2 regions of the Solibacillus sp. NPDC093137 genome follow, and region 1 is predicted to be linked to the other one. Evidence: riboswitches for the same ligand, from Rfam matches in the RefSeq annotation. Region 1 holds a riboswitch; the other holds the start of a gene.
What was found. Region 1 has a riboswitch for thiamine pyrophosphate ahead of thiT (energy-coupled thiamine transporter ThiT). Riboswitches for the same ligand answer to the same signal wherever they lie in the genome.

Region 1 (7,328 bases):
AATAAAGAAGTGCTGCAAGGTCGCATTGAAAAAGGGCAGCAATATGTAATCGATATTGATAAACAATATGCGCAGGAAAAAGGGAAGCTTGAGCAAAGTGAGCAGTCATTATTGCCTCAGTTTTCTAGATTGGATGAAGTAACACAAGAATTGGCGAGCCAGCAGCAAAAACATCGCCATTTGAAACTTGCAATTCAAAATGCACTTGAAGCGATGCAAAAAATCCAATTGGATGAAAAATCTTGTGAAGTAAACCATCTCCATGCGAAAAATCTTGTAACAGAAAAACAGCAGGAATCTCTTTTAGCGCAAAAAGCATTTGAATCAGCATTGGAGCAGGAAGGTTTCGACTTGGAAACGTATAAGACTGTGTTACTGCCTTTAAATGTACAGCAGCAAATTCAGGATGCGGTTGAAGCGTACAAACAAAGTGTTCATACATTATCTGTTCAAATTGCTGAGGAAGAACCTTTGCTCGAAGGAAAAGAACGAGCTGATTTAACAGAATGTGAGCAACTGATTCATGAGCTGAATGAGCAGATCGAGGCACAGTATTCGAAAATGACATTGATCCAGTCCTATGTGGAGCAATGTGAGGAGACGCGCGATAAACTTGACCAATCCGCACAGCAGATTGAAAGCTATAAAGCGAAACTGATGCAAGTCGAACATGTTTATAATTTAATTCGCGGTCAAAATGATGCGAAGATTTCATTTGAGCGGTTTGTACAAATCGGCTATTTGGAAAAAGTGACGCATGCGGCAAATGAACGTTTGCGTGTCTTATCAAATGGCCAATACTTCCTGAAATCTACAGGAAGGAAAGAAGGAAATGCCCAAAGCGGACTCAGCATCGATGTATATGACAGTCATACAGGGCAAACGCGGGATGTAAAAACACTGTCCGGTGGTGAAAAATTCAATGCCTCACTTTCATTAGCTTTAGGAATGGCCGATGTTATTCAAAGTGTTCAAGGAAGTGTGCATATCGATACGATGTTTATTGATGAAGGATTCGGTACTTTGGATGAGGAAGCGTTAAGAAGAGCGATCGATATATTAATCGATCTTCAGCAAACAGGGCGCTTAATCGGCGTCATTTCCCATGTGGCCGAATTAAAAGCAGCAATGCCAGCTATTTTGCAAGTACAAAAGCTAAAAGAAGGCTACAGTAAAACTGAGATTATTATTAAGTAAGAAAAAAAACACATTTCCCTCCAGTTAAAGTGGGAAATGTGTTTTTTGCGTCAACGTTTTGGAGTTCGTCGTGAAGTTGCTGGTTGGGGTGTAGTTTTTTTGTTGTCCATCATTTTTTTAATGATCGGATACACGATTGGTCCATATTTAATTGCTGTTTTAATGAGTTTTTTTAATTTCATTAGTAAACACTCCTTAACGAATACATTTCGTATAAAAAATATACCCAAAGATGGAGCGTTCATAAACATTAACGTAAAACTTTAATCGCTTGAGCTAAATTCCATATCGCCAGGATAAACGTAATAACAACTAAAAAAATAAATCCGATAAAATGCGAACTAATAAAAAAGTCCTGAATGCTCAAGATCAAAGTGTCATTCCAGGAAAGAACGGAAGTGAAAAAGTAAATCATATAAAAAATCCCTAACAGTATCGGTATGAGTTGGGTAATAAAAGCTTTTTTAGAATGGCCTTTAACGGCATCATCTTTCGTAACAATAAATATAATTAACGGTAAAATAAACGGTGCAAAATAAAAGCTCAAATAGCTCAGTGCACTTAAACCTTTCGATTGATCCATTATTTATCACTCCTTCGTATCTAGTATATGTAATTCTATTACGTTTCAAAATAATAGCTGTTGAAAGTTGTAAAAATATTCGTTACAATGAGCATGTTCAAACAATAAAAATTAGATGTACCACAAGGGGTGCCGAGAAAGTCGGCTGAGATTGTGCACGGGATTGCACTGACTCTTTGAACCTGTAAGTTAGCACTTGCGTAGGGATGTGGATAGAATCCGACTGTTCAAACGATAGTCAGGCTTTTGTCCTGATTATCGTTTTTTACTTTTTCTAAATACCTAGAAGAAGTAAAAGTTCCATTCTATCCCTCTTCACTTTTGTTACATCGGATAAAAGAAAGGGGCATTGTTATGGACAGAAAGAAATTATTGATGATGGTGGAGATAGCGATATTTGCTGCCATCGGACTTGTGTTGGATCAAGTATCATTTAAAATGTGGGCACAAGGCGGGTCAATCAGCTTTGTTATGGTACCGATCATGTTAATGGCCATTCGTTGGGGATTAACAGCAGGACTTGCAACAGGCTTGCTGATCGGCGTGATGCAAATGATGTTCGGTGCATACATTGTACACTGGCTTCAGGCTATTTTAGATTACGGTCTTGCATTTACAGTAGTAGGGTTAGCGGCAATTGTAAGAAAGCCGTTATTAGAGGCTGCACAATCGCTCAATAAAGTGAAAATGGCATTTTATATCGTCATTGGGGCACTTATAGGTGGTGCTTTAAGATTTGTATCGCACTTGCTTGCAGGTGTCGTGTTCTTTAAAGAATATGCAGGCGATGATAATGTATGGGCCTATTCAATTATCTACAACAGTACTTATATGGTACCTGCTACTATACTTACGGCAATTATCGCAGTTGTTTTATTCACATCTGCACCTCGTTTACTGCAAAAAGTAAAAACAACATAACGAATAGAAAACTCAAAGCTTGCAGTGAGGAATACTTTTCCTGCTGCAAGTTTTTTCATATTAATAGTAGAAAGTTGTACTAAATTAGTAATTAAACGGCAAATTTTAAAATCCTTGAACAATTACAACCGATTTTAAGTATGCTATAGTTAAGGATAGACATTGTTTAAGAGGAAGGAAGTTACACATGATTGTTACTACTCAAGAAGAAATCCAGGCGTTTAAAAAAATTGGACGCATTTGTGCTGAAATTCGTGAGGCGATGAAAGCTGCGACAGTACCTGGCGTGACAACGAAAGAATTAGATGAAATTGCAGGCCGTATGTTTGCGGAAGCAGGCGCGGTTTCGGGTCCTAAAGGTGAATACGATTTTCCGGGATATACATGCATTTCAGTAAATCACGAAGTTGCACATGGTATTCCAGGTAACAAGGTTATTCAGGAAGGCGATATCGTAAACATTGATGTTTCGGGCTCTTTAAACGGGTATTTTGCAGATACAGGTATTTCATTTGTTGTTGGTGAAGGTTATGAAGATAAAGAAAAACTTTGCACTGTAGCAAAATCAGCATTTGATCGTGCAATGACAAAGGTGAAAGCAGGTTCAAAATTAAATCAAATCGGTAAAGCAGTAGAGCGTGAAGCACGTGAACACGGGTTGACAGTAATTATGAACTTAACAGGTCATGGCTTAGGTAAATCATTACACGAAGAGCCAAACCATGTATTGAACTATTATGATGCTTGGGATACAACAATCATGAAAGAAGGCATGGTGTTGGCAGTAGAGCCGTTTATTTCGGCGAAGGCTGAGCATATCGTAGAATCAGGTGACGGCTGGACATTCATTACACCGGACAAATCATTAGTTGCCCAAATCGAACACTCGATTATCGTAACTAAAGACAAACCGATTATTTTAACAACATTAGAAGATTAAGTTATAAACGTGGGTGCATATATAAGTGCGCCCGCTTTTTTTTGTTCTATCAAAACAAGGCTTCAACATAAAATAATCAAACGATTCAAATAAATGACTGCAACAATTACCAATTCCATGCACTTTCAAGTAAAATATACATAAATAACCGGAGTAGGGGAGGCAGCACTATTTGAAAAAGCTAAAAGATATGGATTTATCGCAAAAACTGGAGAAAGAGGTCTATAAGAAGCAATTGAAAGCTTTACAATACGAAATGCTAAACGCCCAGCAATTTTTATTCAACAATAAAATAGGCCTTATTATTGCATTTGAAGGTATGGATGCAGCGGGCAAAGGGGGAGCGATCAAGCGCCTAACTGAACGTATCGATCCGCGCGGGTTAATGGTATGGCCCATCTCAGCCCCGCAGCCCCATGAAATGCGGTATCATTATATGCAACGTTTCTGGAGAAAGTTGCCGCAGCATGGCCAAATCGCAATTTTCGACCGTTCCTGGTATGGGCGGGTACTTGTGGAGCGCATAGAAGGATTTGCTGAAGAGACAGAGTGGAAACGCGCTTATGAAGAAATTAATAGCTTTGAGAAACAATTGACAGATGAAGATTATATAATGATTAAATTTTGGATCCATATCGATTCCGATGAACAACTTAAACGTTTTAATGAAAGAGCAGCCGATCCGTATAAATCATGGAAATTGACGGCTGAAGATTGGCGGAATCGTGATAAATTTGATTTATATTGTGAGGCAGCCGATGAAATGTTCGAAAAAACCAATTCGGAAGACGCCCCTTGGCACTTAATAGCAGGGAACGACAAAAACTATGCACGTGTTCAAGTACTAAAAGAAACAGTTGCCCATATAGAAAAAGAAGTTACAAAACGGGGCATGAAGCTTACGAACATTTTCGAAAAAGGTAATGAAACAGCTCCAGATAAAGAAAAAACGGAATTTATAGATATAAAGCCAAAGCCTGTAAAATCAAAAAAGAAAAAGTTGAAAAAACGGTAGGCGAGCTTTGAAATGAAATGAAGGTGGTTCAATGAAAAGCTTATTCAAGCTATTTCACAAGAAGGAGGGTCCAATGGTTCAACTTATTGGGCAACAATGTTCGCTTCGCACATTCACCCCGTCCGATGCGAAAGGATTGGCAAAATTACTAAGAGACAATAAAATGTATTGGTCCGAATTTGAACCATTACATCGAGATGAATTTTATACGGAACAAGTACAGTATAATAAAATTTTGGAAAGCATACATTTGCTGCAAACAAACCGTGAATTTTCTTTCGGGATTTTTTACAATGCAACAGGTCAATTAATCGGACATATTTCACTCTACTCAATTAAACGTTTACCTTATTCAAGTGGTTATATCGGCTATTCAATGGATGAGAATTTCACAGGTAAAGGAATTGTTACAGAAGCGGTACGTATAGTAATGGAATTCGCTTTTATTACATTAAATCTTCACCGAATAGAGGCATATGTTGCACCACAAAATTCAGCTTCGATTCGTGTATTGGAAAAATCGGGTTTTACAAGAGAAGGATTATTGCGAGAGCTTTTGTATATAAACGGTAAATGGGTCGACCATTATATGTACGCCATTTTGCAGCGGGAATATAAAGGGACGACAATATAAAAAAGCGACAGTGCTCACTCCAGTAGTTAATTAAAGGGCACTGTCGCTTATTATTTAAATTTTATTTTTGGTCAACTGTGCCGTCCGTTACTAAATCCAGCTTTCCTGTTGCAGGGTCGATAATAAGACCATGTATAGGAACACCTTTTGGCATTAGTGGATGTGTTCTAACTAAATCAACACTTTTTAATACACTTGTTTCAACATCCCCAAAACCGCATAACCATTCTTTTAAATCAAATCGAGCGTAATTGATGACATCAATCGTTTCCTGTTTAACCCCTCGTTCAAGCATATGACCGATCATTACGTTCGGATCAACTGCACTCATCCCGCAGTCGTAGTGGCCGATAATATAGACTTCATCCGCCTGTAATTCATAAACTGCTACAAGTAAGCTACGCATAATCCCGCCGAACGGGTGATTTACGATTGCCCCTGCACTTTTTACAACTTTTACATCCCCATTGCGCAAATTCATTGCTTTTGGTAGTAATTCAACTAAACGTGTATCCATACAAGTTAAAACAACAATTTTTTTATCAGGATATTTTGTTGTAGCATACTGCTCATATTGTTTTTCATCTACGAATTTTCCGTTAAACTCTAAAATTGTTTGTAATGCAGACATTTGTTCTTCAAACCCCTTTCGATTCTATTATATTTTAAAATATTTTTTAGATAATTCAAACAAATGCGCATTAATAAAGTTAAATTTCTACTAAATAGAGAGAAGTATAGCAAAAATCCGCTACCCACAAAAAACAACCACCCTATGAGTGGTTGTAAAAAACTTTAATGATGATGGTGGCCATCCAATGATTTTTCGTTTGGCGCAAATGCGTTTGCCTTTGAATCTACTATAACAGAGTCGTGTGATTGTAAACCAATACGTAAGTACATAATAAACATAAATAAGAATACAAGAAGTATTACCGTAAATCCTAACACTATCGTATAAAAGTCAGATAAGAACGGATAATGGTGATCAAACATTATAAAAACTCCTCTCTATTTTAGTGATAACAATCATTAACCAATTATAACCTAATAAATTGGAACATTGTAGGGTAATTTAGTTAGTTAATGTAGAAAAAAATGTAAATATGGCGACATCTTGAAATTTTATTTATCTGTAAAAGAAGGATGCGATACAGCTGTTAAAATGCCCAATTCCCATTACGGAAAACGGCTTCAGCTTGTCCATCTGCTGTAATTCCGTCAATATTCATCTGTTCAGAGCCGATCATGAAGTCGACATGTGTAATACTTTCGTTTAAACCGTTAGCTTTTAACTCATCACGAGACATTGACTTTCCGCCTTCGATACAAAATGCATAGGCGCTGCCGATTGCCAAATGGTTTGATGCATTTTCATCGAATAATGTATTGTAAAATAAAATATTCGACTGTGAAATTGGAGAATGGAATGGAACAAGTGCCACTTCCCCTAAATAATGTGAGCCCTCATCTGTAGCAACTAGATTTTTTAACACTTCTTCACCTTGCTCGGCCTCTACTTTAACAATGCGCCCATTTTCAAATGTGAGTTTGAAGTTATCGATAATATTACCGCCATAGCTTAATGGTTTTGTACTAGATACATACCCGTTTACACCATCTTTATGCGGTACTGTGAAAACTTCTTCAGTCGGCATATTTGCCATGAACTCTTCGCCTTTTTCATTGACGCTGCCTGCTCCACACCATAAATGTCCTTTAGGAAGCTCGATCGTCAAGTCCGTCCCAGGTGCTGTATAATGCAATTTCGCATAATTTTTATTGTTTAAGTAATCAACTTTTTCATGCAAGTTGTCATTATGCTGTGCCCAAGCTTCTACCGGGTTATCCAAATCCGCACGTGTCGCTTTAAAGATGGCATCCCATAATGCATCTACCTGCTTTTCTTCCGGTAAATCCGGGAATACTTTGCGAGCCCATTGTTTTGATGGAGCTGCAATAACAGTCCAGCTAATTTTATCCGACTGAACATATTGACGGTACTTGTTTAATGCAGTGCCTGAAGCCTTCTGGAATG
Region 2 (7,328 bases), on a different contig from region 1:
GACCTCCGGAAGATGAAACAATTCGTAAAAACGTAATCGAATGGAATAATGGTAGTACAGATTTCTCGGGTTGGAAAGCGAATATTAATGGGGTTGATCTGAACGACCAGTTTCCTGCTGAATGGGAACGGGAAAGAGAAAGAAACCCGAAAACGCCTGGGCCGCGGGATTATGGTGGGCAAAGTCCGCTATCGGAACCGGAATCCATTGCAATGGCCGATTTGACAGTAGAGCGGGATTTTGCTCGGGTTTTGGCTTTCCATACACAAGGTCAAGTTATTTATTGGGGATTCATGGGATTGGAACCTCCTGAAACAGAACAGCTTGTCAATGAATTTGCGAGGGTAAGCGGATATGAGCCTGTGCAGACAATAGAAAGCTATGCGGGTTACAAAGACTGGTTTATTCAAGATTGGCGCCGCCCCGGATTTACCGTTGAACTGGGGCTTGGAACGAATCCTTTACCAATCAGCCAATTCGGTGAAATTTATGAAGAAGCATTAGGGATTTTTTTAAGTGCATTATATATGTAAATAAAGTCCCCCCGTTACGTCCTTAGAGGTAACGGGGGAACTTTTATGAATCCCTCAAGGTTTCATCAATTTCAAGGATGCTTTGCTTTAGCTCATCTAGTTTGGATTTATTCTGCTCGACAATATCCAAATGCTCCTGCCTTTGCTCTGCATTGGCAAGTGCATTTTCGGTACGTTCCATTGAATTAAAAGCATGTTCCACCGCAAATTCCTCCGGGTGGGACATTGCCTGTTTTACTGCACGTTCTGTTCGTTCAACGGAGTTGGATAATAAAGTAATCGGGTGATTTTGTTTCCAGCTAGGTGTACCTGAACTTTTTTTAGCCACTGTTCCTCATCCTTTCTTGCGAAAATTGACTGATTCACACGTTTAGTATTGGTGGATGCAATGATTCCATACGCGGAAGAAATTCGGAATTGTTAGGAAATGTGTCGATATCAATTTTTATCTTTATAGGGAATAACTGCAGCAAGTACAGCCATACTAAAATTGATTCACTTTTAAACATAGGGAGGCGGAACGAATGGATAAGAAGGGTTTCACAGATCCAAAATCTAAGAAGATCCACCAAAACTGGGCGAGCGACAAGCATCAAAAGTCTCAAATCAAAGGGGAAACAGAGGTAACTCTGCATAACCAGATTTTGAGAATTAATGCGAAGGCGAGACAGTTCTAACCTTTGTCTTGAAGTAAATCAGGCCTTCATTCCAGACATACTGGAATGAAGGCCATTTACATATCAATACATTTTTCTTTTTCCTTTTTTTGCTTGCTGATGGAGCTCGGTTAGTTCATTCGCAATTTCTTCCTTTACTTTGTTTGGTGCAATTTTCATGTTTTTCGGTGTTTGCGGTAATGATTGTTTATTCGTTCCTTTACTTTTACTATCATCTCTGCCCATTTAAATGCTCCTTTCAATATTGGTTCCTTCTTAATATGGCTTTACAACTTTTTTTCATTACAAAAATTGAGGAAGCCTGAAAAAAGCATAAAACCTCCTATCCTGAGCACATTAAGCCAGTAGGAGGTGATGAAATGAGCAAAAACAGTAAAGAAACGATGAATACGCGAACACATAATCCTTTTTCTACTTATAAAGAATTACACCGAAATACAACAAGTCACAACCGGAATCCTGAAGATAATACAGCGGAATTTGCCGAAGAGTTCGATTCGAAATTAAAAAATAAAAATAATAAAACAAACCATGATAAAAACCAGCAATCCAATAAAAAGTAACGGATAAAGAAAAATGAAAAAGCCTCGCTACATAGAATGTACAAGGCTTTTTTTTATATAGCTGAGCAATAGGTAATGCTAGCCCATATAAACACTTTCACATGTTCCTGCTATAGGCTCATAGAAACAATGCTGTTTAAATTGACCTGTAAATGGTTGATCGTACCAAGTAGGAGGACATGGGCCGGATGGGTTAAAATACCAAAGTGCATATTTCGCCGGATGGTCTCGCCAATAGTCCAGCGTCTGTCTTGCTAATCTTCTTTCAGTCTCTCTAGCCCTCTGATAAAACATGTTTCCTTTTTGTACCGCCTCAAAAGAATAGTTATTGCCCTGTACTTGGAAAATAACCTGCTCGATTGTTCTCACATCATTAAAATCCAGGCATGAAGCAACAGCTCGGTTCACAATTACATTTCCGACATACAGCATCCCTTGTTTTCCTTCACCTTCAGCCTCAGCCCGCATCATTCGTGCCATCAAATCCACATCGGAATCCCGGTATTTTACTCTTGGCATTTTTTCACCTCACAACTATAGTATGAAACAGTCAACCTGGTTGCGCATATGAATGAATGAAAATGTATAATATTGTTTTTTGTCATGGTTACTTATATATTTCTAACCTATCTTTCCGCATTAATACGGTATATAGTTCATAAATTAGTACATAGGAAAAGGAGGACGGACAATTCAAATTCATGTAGTACAACCGGGAGAATCATTGTGGGCAATCGCACAGGCTTATGGAACAACGGTGCAGAGTTTAGTGGAAGCCAACCAAATTCCGGAGCCGGCCCGGTTAGTGGTCGGGCAAGCATTGGTCGTTCCATTGAAAGGGCAGTATTATATTGTACAGCCAGGGGATAGTTTATGGTCAATTGGTCAACGTTTTCAGGTGAATTATTTAACGCTCGCACAAGCAAATGGCTTGAATCCAGATGCGTTGCTGATGATTGGCACCTCATTGTATATACCGGAACCAACTAAAAGGTCCGCAGAAATTTTGGCATATGTAGAACCAAGAGGCGATGAAATAAGTGATACGCTGCTCGACCAAGTTCGGGAGGCAAGTCCTTATTTAACGTATTTAGCTATTTTCAGTTTTGAAGCAAGACGGGATGGTTCATTAAAAGCGCCTACAATTAACCCATTACCGGAAATTGCTGAACAAAATAATACAGGAATAGCAATGGCAATCACTAATCTCGAGGATTATCAGTTTAGTGCTGAGCTAGCACGTGATATTTTCCAAAGTGTTGCTGTTCAAAATTTACTGCTGGACAATATCATTGCTGAAGCAAAGCGTATCGGAAATATTTCGGATATTCATTTTGATTTTGAACGGATTGCACGCGATCAGCGGGAAGCTTATAATAATTTCCTCCGAAGAGCTGTCGAGCGTATGCATGCGGAAGGATATACCGTTTCTACCGCATTGGCTCCAAAAACGAGAGCCGATCAGCCAGGGGAATGGTTTATGGGCCATGACTATAAGGCGCACGGCGAAATAGTGGATTTTGTTATGTTGATGACATATGAGTGGGGCTATTCTGCTGGACCTCCAATGGCCGTTTCTCCGCTGCCTCAAGTCGAACAAGTAGTACAATATGCATTAACAGAAATTCCTGCAAATAAAATTTTACTTGGGCAAAATTTGTATGGTTACGATTGGACATTACCTTTTGTACAAGGAGGAGATTACGCAGAAGCGATAAGCCCGCAACGTGCAATTGAAGTGGCCAAACGCTACAACGCAGCAATCCAATTTGACTATACAGCACAGGCACCCTACTTTAACTACTATGATGAGCAAGGGCGTTCACATATTGTCTGGTTTGAAGATGCACGTTCGATTCAGGCGAAGTTCGATTTAGTAAAGCGATTAAATTTGCGCGGAGTCGGCTATTGGAAGCTCGGTCTGCCATTCCCGCAAAATTGGCAGCTCATCGGGGCTAATTTTAATGTAGTGAAGAAATAGCAAAAAGGAAAGAAAGTCAGATGAAAAAACATCTGACTTTTTGATTGTCATCTAAATTAAGAAGGAGATTTTATTGAAGCTGATGAAGTATTAGTAGTAGCTGAATAAAAGGGGGATTATAGATGGGGAATATTCCGGAAATTTTAAAAAACTTACGTATCCCAGTGATCGGGGCACCATTGTTTATTATTAGCAATCCGAAATTGGTCATTGAACAATGTAAGGCAGGAATAGTCGGGTCAATGCCTGCGTTAAATGCAAGACCGGCAAGCCAGTTGGATGAATGGTTAGCTGAAATTACAGAGGAGTTGGCCAGCTATAATGCCAAAAATCCGGATCATCCGGCTGCGCCATTTGCCATTAATCAGATTGTTCATAAAACAAATGAACGTCTGGAACAGGATATGGAGCTTTGTGTGAAATATAAAGTTCCGATGATTATTACTTCACTTGGGGCACGTGAAGAAGTATTTGAGGCAGCACATCGTTATGGAGGCATCGTTTTCCATGATGTCATTAACAATCATTTTGCAAAAAAAGCGATTCAAAAAGGTGCAGACGGCATCATTGCTGTAGCAACAGGTGCAGGTGGCCATGCAGGTCAGCAAAGCCCATTTGCGCTTGTACAGGAAATCCGTGAATGGTTTGACGGCCCATTAGCTTTATCAGGATCAATCGCACGAGGACATTCGGTATTGGCTGCACAGGCGATGGGGGCTGATTTTGGCTATATCGGTTCACCATTCATCGCGACCGAAGAAGCGTTTGCTCGTCAAGAATATAAACAGATGATTGTTGATAGTACTGCAGAAGATATTGTATACAGCAATTTATTTACAGGGATTCACGGTAATTATTTGAAAGGTTCTATCATGAACGCGGGGATGGACCCGAGTAATTTAAAAGAAAGTGATCCTTCAGCAATGAACTTTAACGATAATACCGCAAAAGCCTGGAAAGATATTTGGGGCAGCGGGCAAGGAATTGGCGCGATTAAAGAGATTACTTCCACAAAACAATATGTCGATAAACTGGCCGAGGAATATGCTCAGGCTTATCAGGAACTGACTGGTAAAAGATCTGCAGTAACCCATCTACAATAGATGTCAGCGCATCATTAGTAACAAAATTTTTACTAACGATGCGCTATTTTGTGAATTTGTTATTGAACTATTAATTTCGTAATTTTGTGAATTCACTTGCCCGGGTCGAATTAATTTGTTACACTCGGGGTAATTAAATGCATTTGCGGGGGGACACAGCAGTGTTGAGAAGGTTAAAACCTGACCCTTAGAACCTGGCCGTTAATACGGACGTAGGGAGCAAAGTACACGCTATACATATGTACTTACTTTGGCTCCGCGTATCCTTTACGTGGAGTCTTTCTTTTGCAAATATACAAGCATTTGATTTGCGGGGGGACACATCAGTGTTGAGAAGGTTAAAACCTGACCCTTGGAACCTGGCCGTTAATACGGACGTAGGGAGCAATGAAAAGTGGTACGTACACTTTTTGGGGACGTCTCTCTATATGTTGAGACGTCTTTTTTGTGCTTCCGCCAACAAAAAGGAGGAGTAACAATGGGATTTTGTGAAAAAGTAAGGAAAGAAACGGATTTTTATTGGGAGGCTAGCTTCTATCATCCTTTTGTACAAGGGATTGCAGATGGGAGTCTACCGCTGGAGAAGTTTAAGTTTTATATGCTGCAGGATGCGTATTATTTAAAACATTATACGAAAGTATTAGCCCTTGCAGCTGCAAAAGCGACAACGGATGATGATGTTCAATATTTTCTGCAAACAGCAAAGTTTATCCATGATGCCGAGCTTGAGTTACACCGTACAACGTTTAAAGAATTAGGTGTGACTGTGGATGATTTAGAACAATTCGAACCGGCACCAGCAGCCTATAACTATGTGAGCCATATGTACAATGCAGTGCATAACGGAGATGTAGCAGAAGCATTTGCGGCAATCCTGCCATGCCCATGGCTGTATCAGGAAATTGGGCAAAGATTAAAAGATGCATGCCCGAATATACCTCTTTATGAACAGTGGATTGCATTATATGCTTCCGAGGAGATGCTTCAAAATATTGAAGTACAAAAATCGATGCTGGATCGATATGCGAAAGAACAACCTGCAAAGCTAAAAGTATTGCAGGAGCATTTTAAGAAAAGCTGTTATTACGAATGGATGTTCTGGGAGATGCCTTGGACAAAGCAAAGCTGGGAACAAGGGGTGTATATAAATGAGTCTGCAAGCAATTTATAATAAACAACCATTAGTTCATTGTATTACCAACTATGTTGTCGCAAATTTTACAGCGAATGGCTTGCTGGCGGTAGGAGCTTCACCAGTAATGGCGGATGCAATAGAAGAAGTGGGTGAAATGGCTGCCCAGGCCAATGCTTTGCTTTTAAACATGGGCACTTTGAATGAACGGACAATAGAGTCGATGAAGAAAGCAGGACTTAGCGCAAACATGCATAATACTCCGGTTGTTCTGGATCCAGTAGGTGTAGGGGCAACGAAGTTTCGAGCTGAGACAGCACAACAATTGCTCGACCTTTTAAAGATTAATGTAATCCGTTGCAATATTGGAGAAATGGCGGCTCTTGCGGGAGTAAATTGGGCGTCTAAAGGTGTGGATAGTGGCAAAGGAGATATCGATGTTGCAGTGACTGCCAAAAAGTTGGCTAATAACTATCAATGTATTGTGATCGTAACAGGAGAACAAGATGTTATTACTGATGGGATAAGAGTGGAATTTGTAGAGGGTGGTCATGAAAAGGTGACAAAAATGACGGGGAGTGGCTGCTTGCTTAGTGCCTTTTGTGCAGCGGTGCTTGCAAACAGTAAAGAACCGTTTGATGACTTACAAACGCTGCTGAATGAATATAAACAGGCAAGTGCCAATTCTGTTGCAGCTATAGGAACTTTCCACACAAATTTCTTGAATGAACTAGAAAATTTAGCGGAGGGACGACAATGATTACATGTACGATAGCAGGCTCGGATAGCGGTGGCGGTGCAGGCATCCAAGCCGATTTAAAAACGTTTCAGGAACTCCGTGTATTCGGTACATCAGTAATCACCGCATTAACCGCTCAAAATACTGAAGGAGTGCATGGAATTTTTCCGACAACGGCTGATTTCGTTCAAGCTCAGCTAAAGGCAGTACTTCAAGATTTCGACGTAAAGGCAATTAAAACAGGGATGCTGTTTAGTGCTGAAATTATCGAAGCCATTGTGATTTTACTAAAAAATACGGATATTCCGCTTATCGTTGATCCGGTCATGATTGCAAAAGGAGGTGCCAGTTTACTAGAACAGGAAGCAACAACGGCCCTTAAGGAAAAGTTATTGCCGCTTGCAACTGTTTGTACACCGAACATTCCGGAAGCGGAAATCCTGACTGGTTATACAATACAAAATGAAAAAGATATCAATTTAGCGGCGCAGCATCTATTAAGTCTAGGGCTGGAATGTGTAGTCATTAAGGGTGGTCATTTAAACAGTAAGCATGCGACAGATACGGTTTTCATTCGCGGGGAGCAACCATTTAAAATGA

Region 2: another riboswitch for thiamine pyrophosphate. It lies ahead of tenA (thiaminase II); the one in region 1 lies ahead of thiT (energy-coupled thiamine transporter ThiT).

What each region holds. Positions count from the first base shown of each region.
Region 1 is NZ_JBNNVH010000005.1:152,814-160,141, forward strand. It holds gene ACQKN3_RS16005 (AAA family ATPase) at 1-1,197, shown strand, start outside; gene ACQKN3_RS16010 (hypothetical protein) at 1,248-1,379, opposite strand; gene ACQKN3_RS16015 (DUF4870 domain-containing protein) at 1,448-1,780, opposite strand; TPP riboswitch at 1,896-2,004, shown strand; gene thiT (energy-coupled thiamine transporter ThiT) at 2,135-2,701, shown strand; gene map (type I methionyl aminopeptidase) at 2,889-3,641, shown strand; gene ACQKN3_RS16030 (polyphosphate kinase 2 family protein) at 3,814-4,656, shown strand; gene ACQKN3_RS16035 (GNAT family N-acetyltransferase) at 4,730-5,290, shown strand; gene ACQKN3_RS16040 (beta-class carbonic anhydrase) at 5,352-5,921, opposite strand; gene ACQKN3_RS16045 (hypothetical protein) at 6,086-6,286, opposite strand; gene ACQKN3_RS16050 (aminopeptidase) at 6,451-7,328, opposite strand, start outside.
Region 2 is NZ_JBNNVH010000001.1:230,337-237,664, forward strand. It holds gene ACQKN3_RS01100 (M14 family metallopeptidase) at 1-533, shown strand, start outside; gene ACQKN3_RS01105 (hypothetical protein) at 577-861, opposite strand; gene ACQKN3_RS01110 (YpzG family protein) at 1,058-1,210, shown strand; gene ACQKN3_RS01115 (hypothetical protein) at 1,274-1,435, opposite strand; gene ACQKN3_RS01120 (hypothetical protein) at 1,570-1,773, shown strand; gene ACQKN3_RS01125 (cell wall hydrolase) at 1,852-2,292, opposite strand; gene ACQKN3_RS01130 (glycoside hydrolase family 18 protein) at 2,498-3,754, shown strand; gene ACQKN3_RS01135 (NAD(P)H-dependent flavin oxidoreductase) at 3,877-4,857, shown strand; TPP riboswitch at 4,995-5,093, shown strand; TPP riboswitch at 5,160-5,258, shown strand; gene tenA (thiaminase II) at 5,336-6,028, shown strand; gene thiM (hydroxyethylthiazole kinase) at 6,006-6,749, shown strand; gene thiD (bifunctional hydroxymethylpyrimidine kinase/phosphomethylpyrimidine kinase) at 6,746-7,328, shown strand, end outside.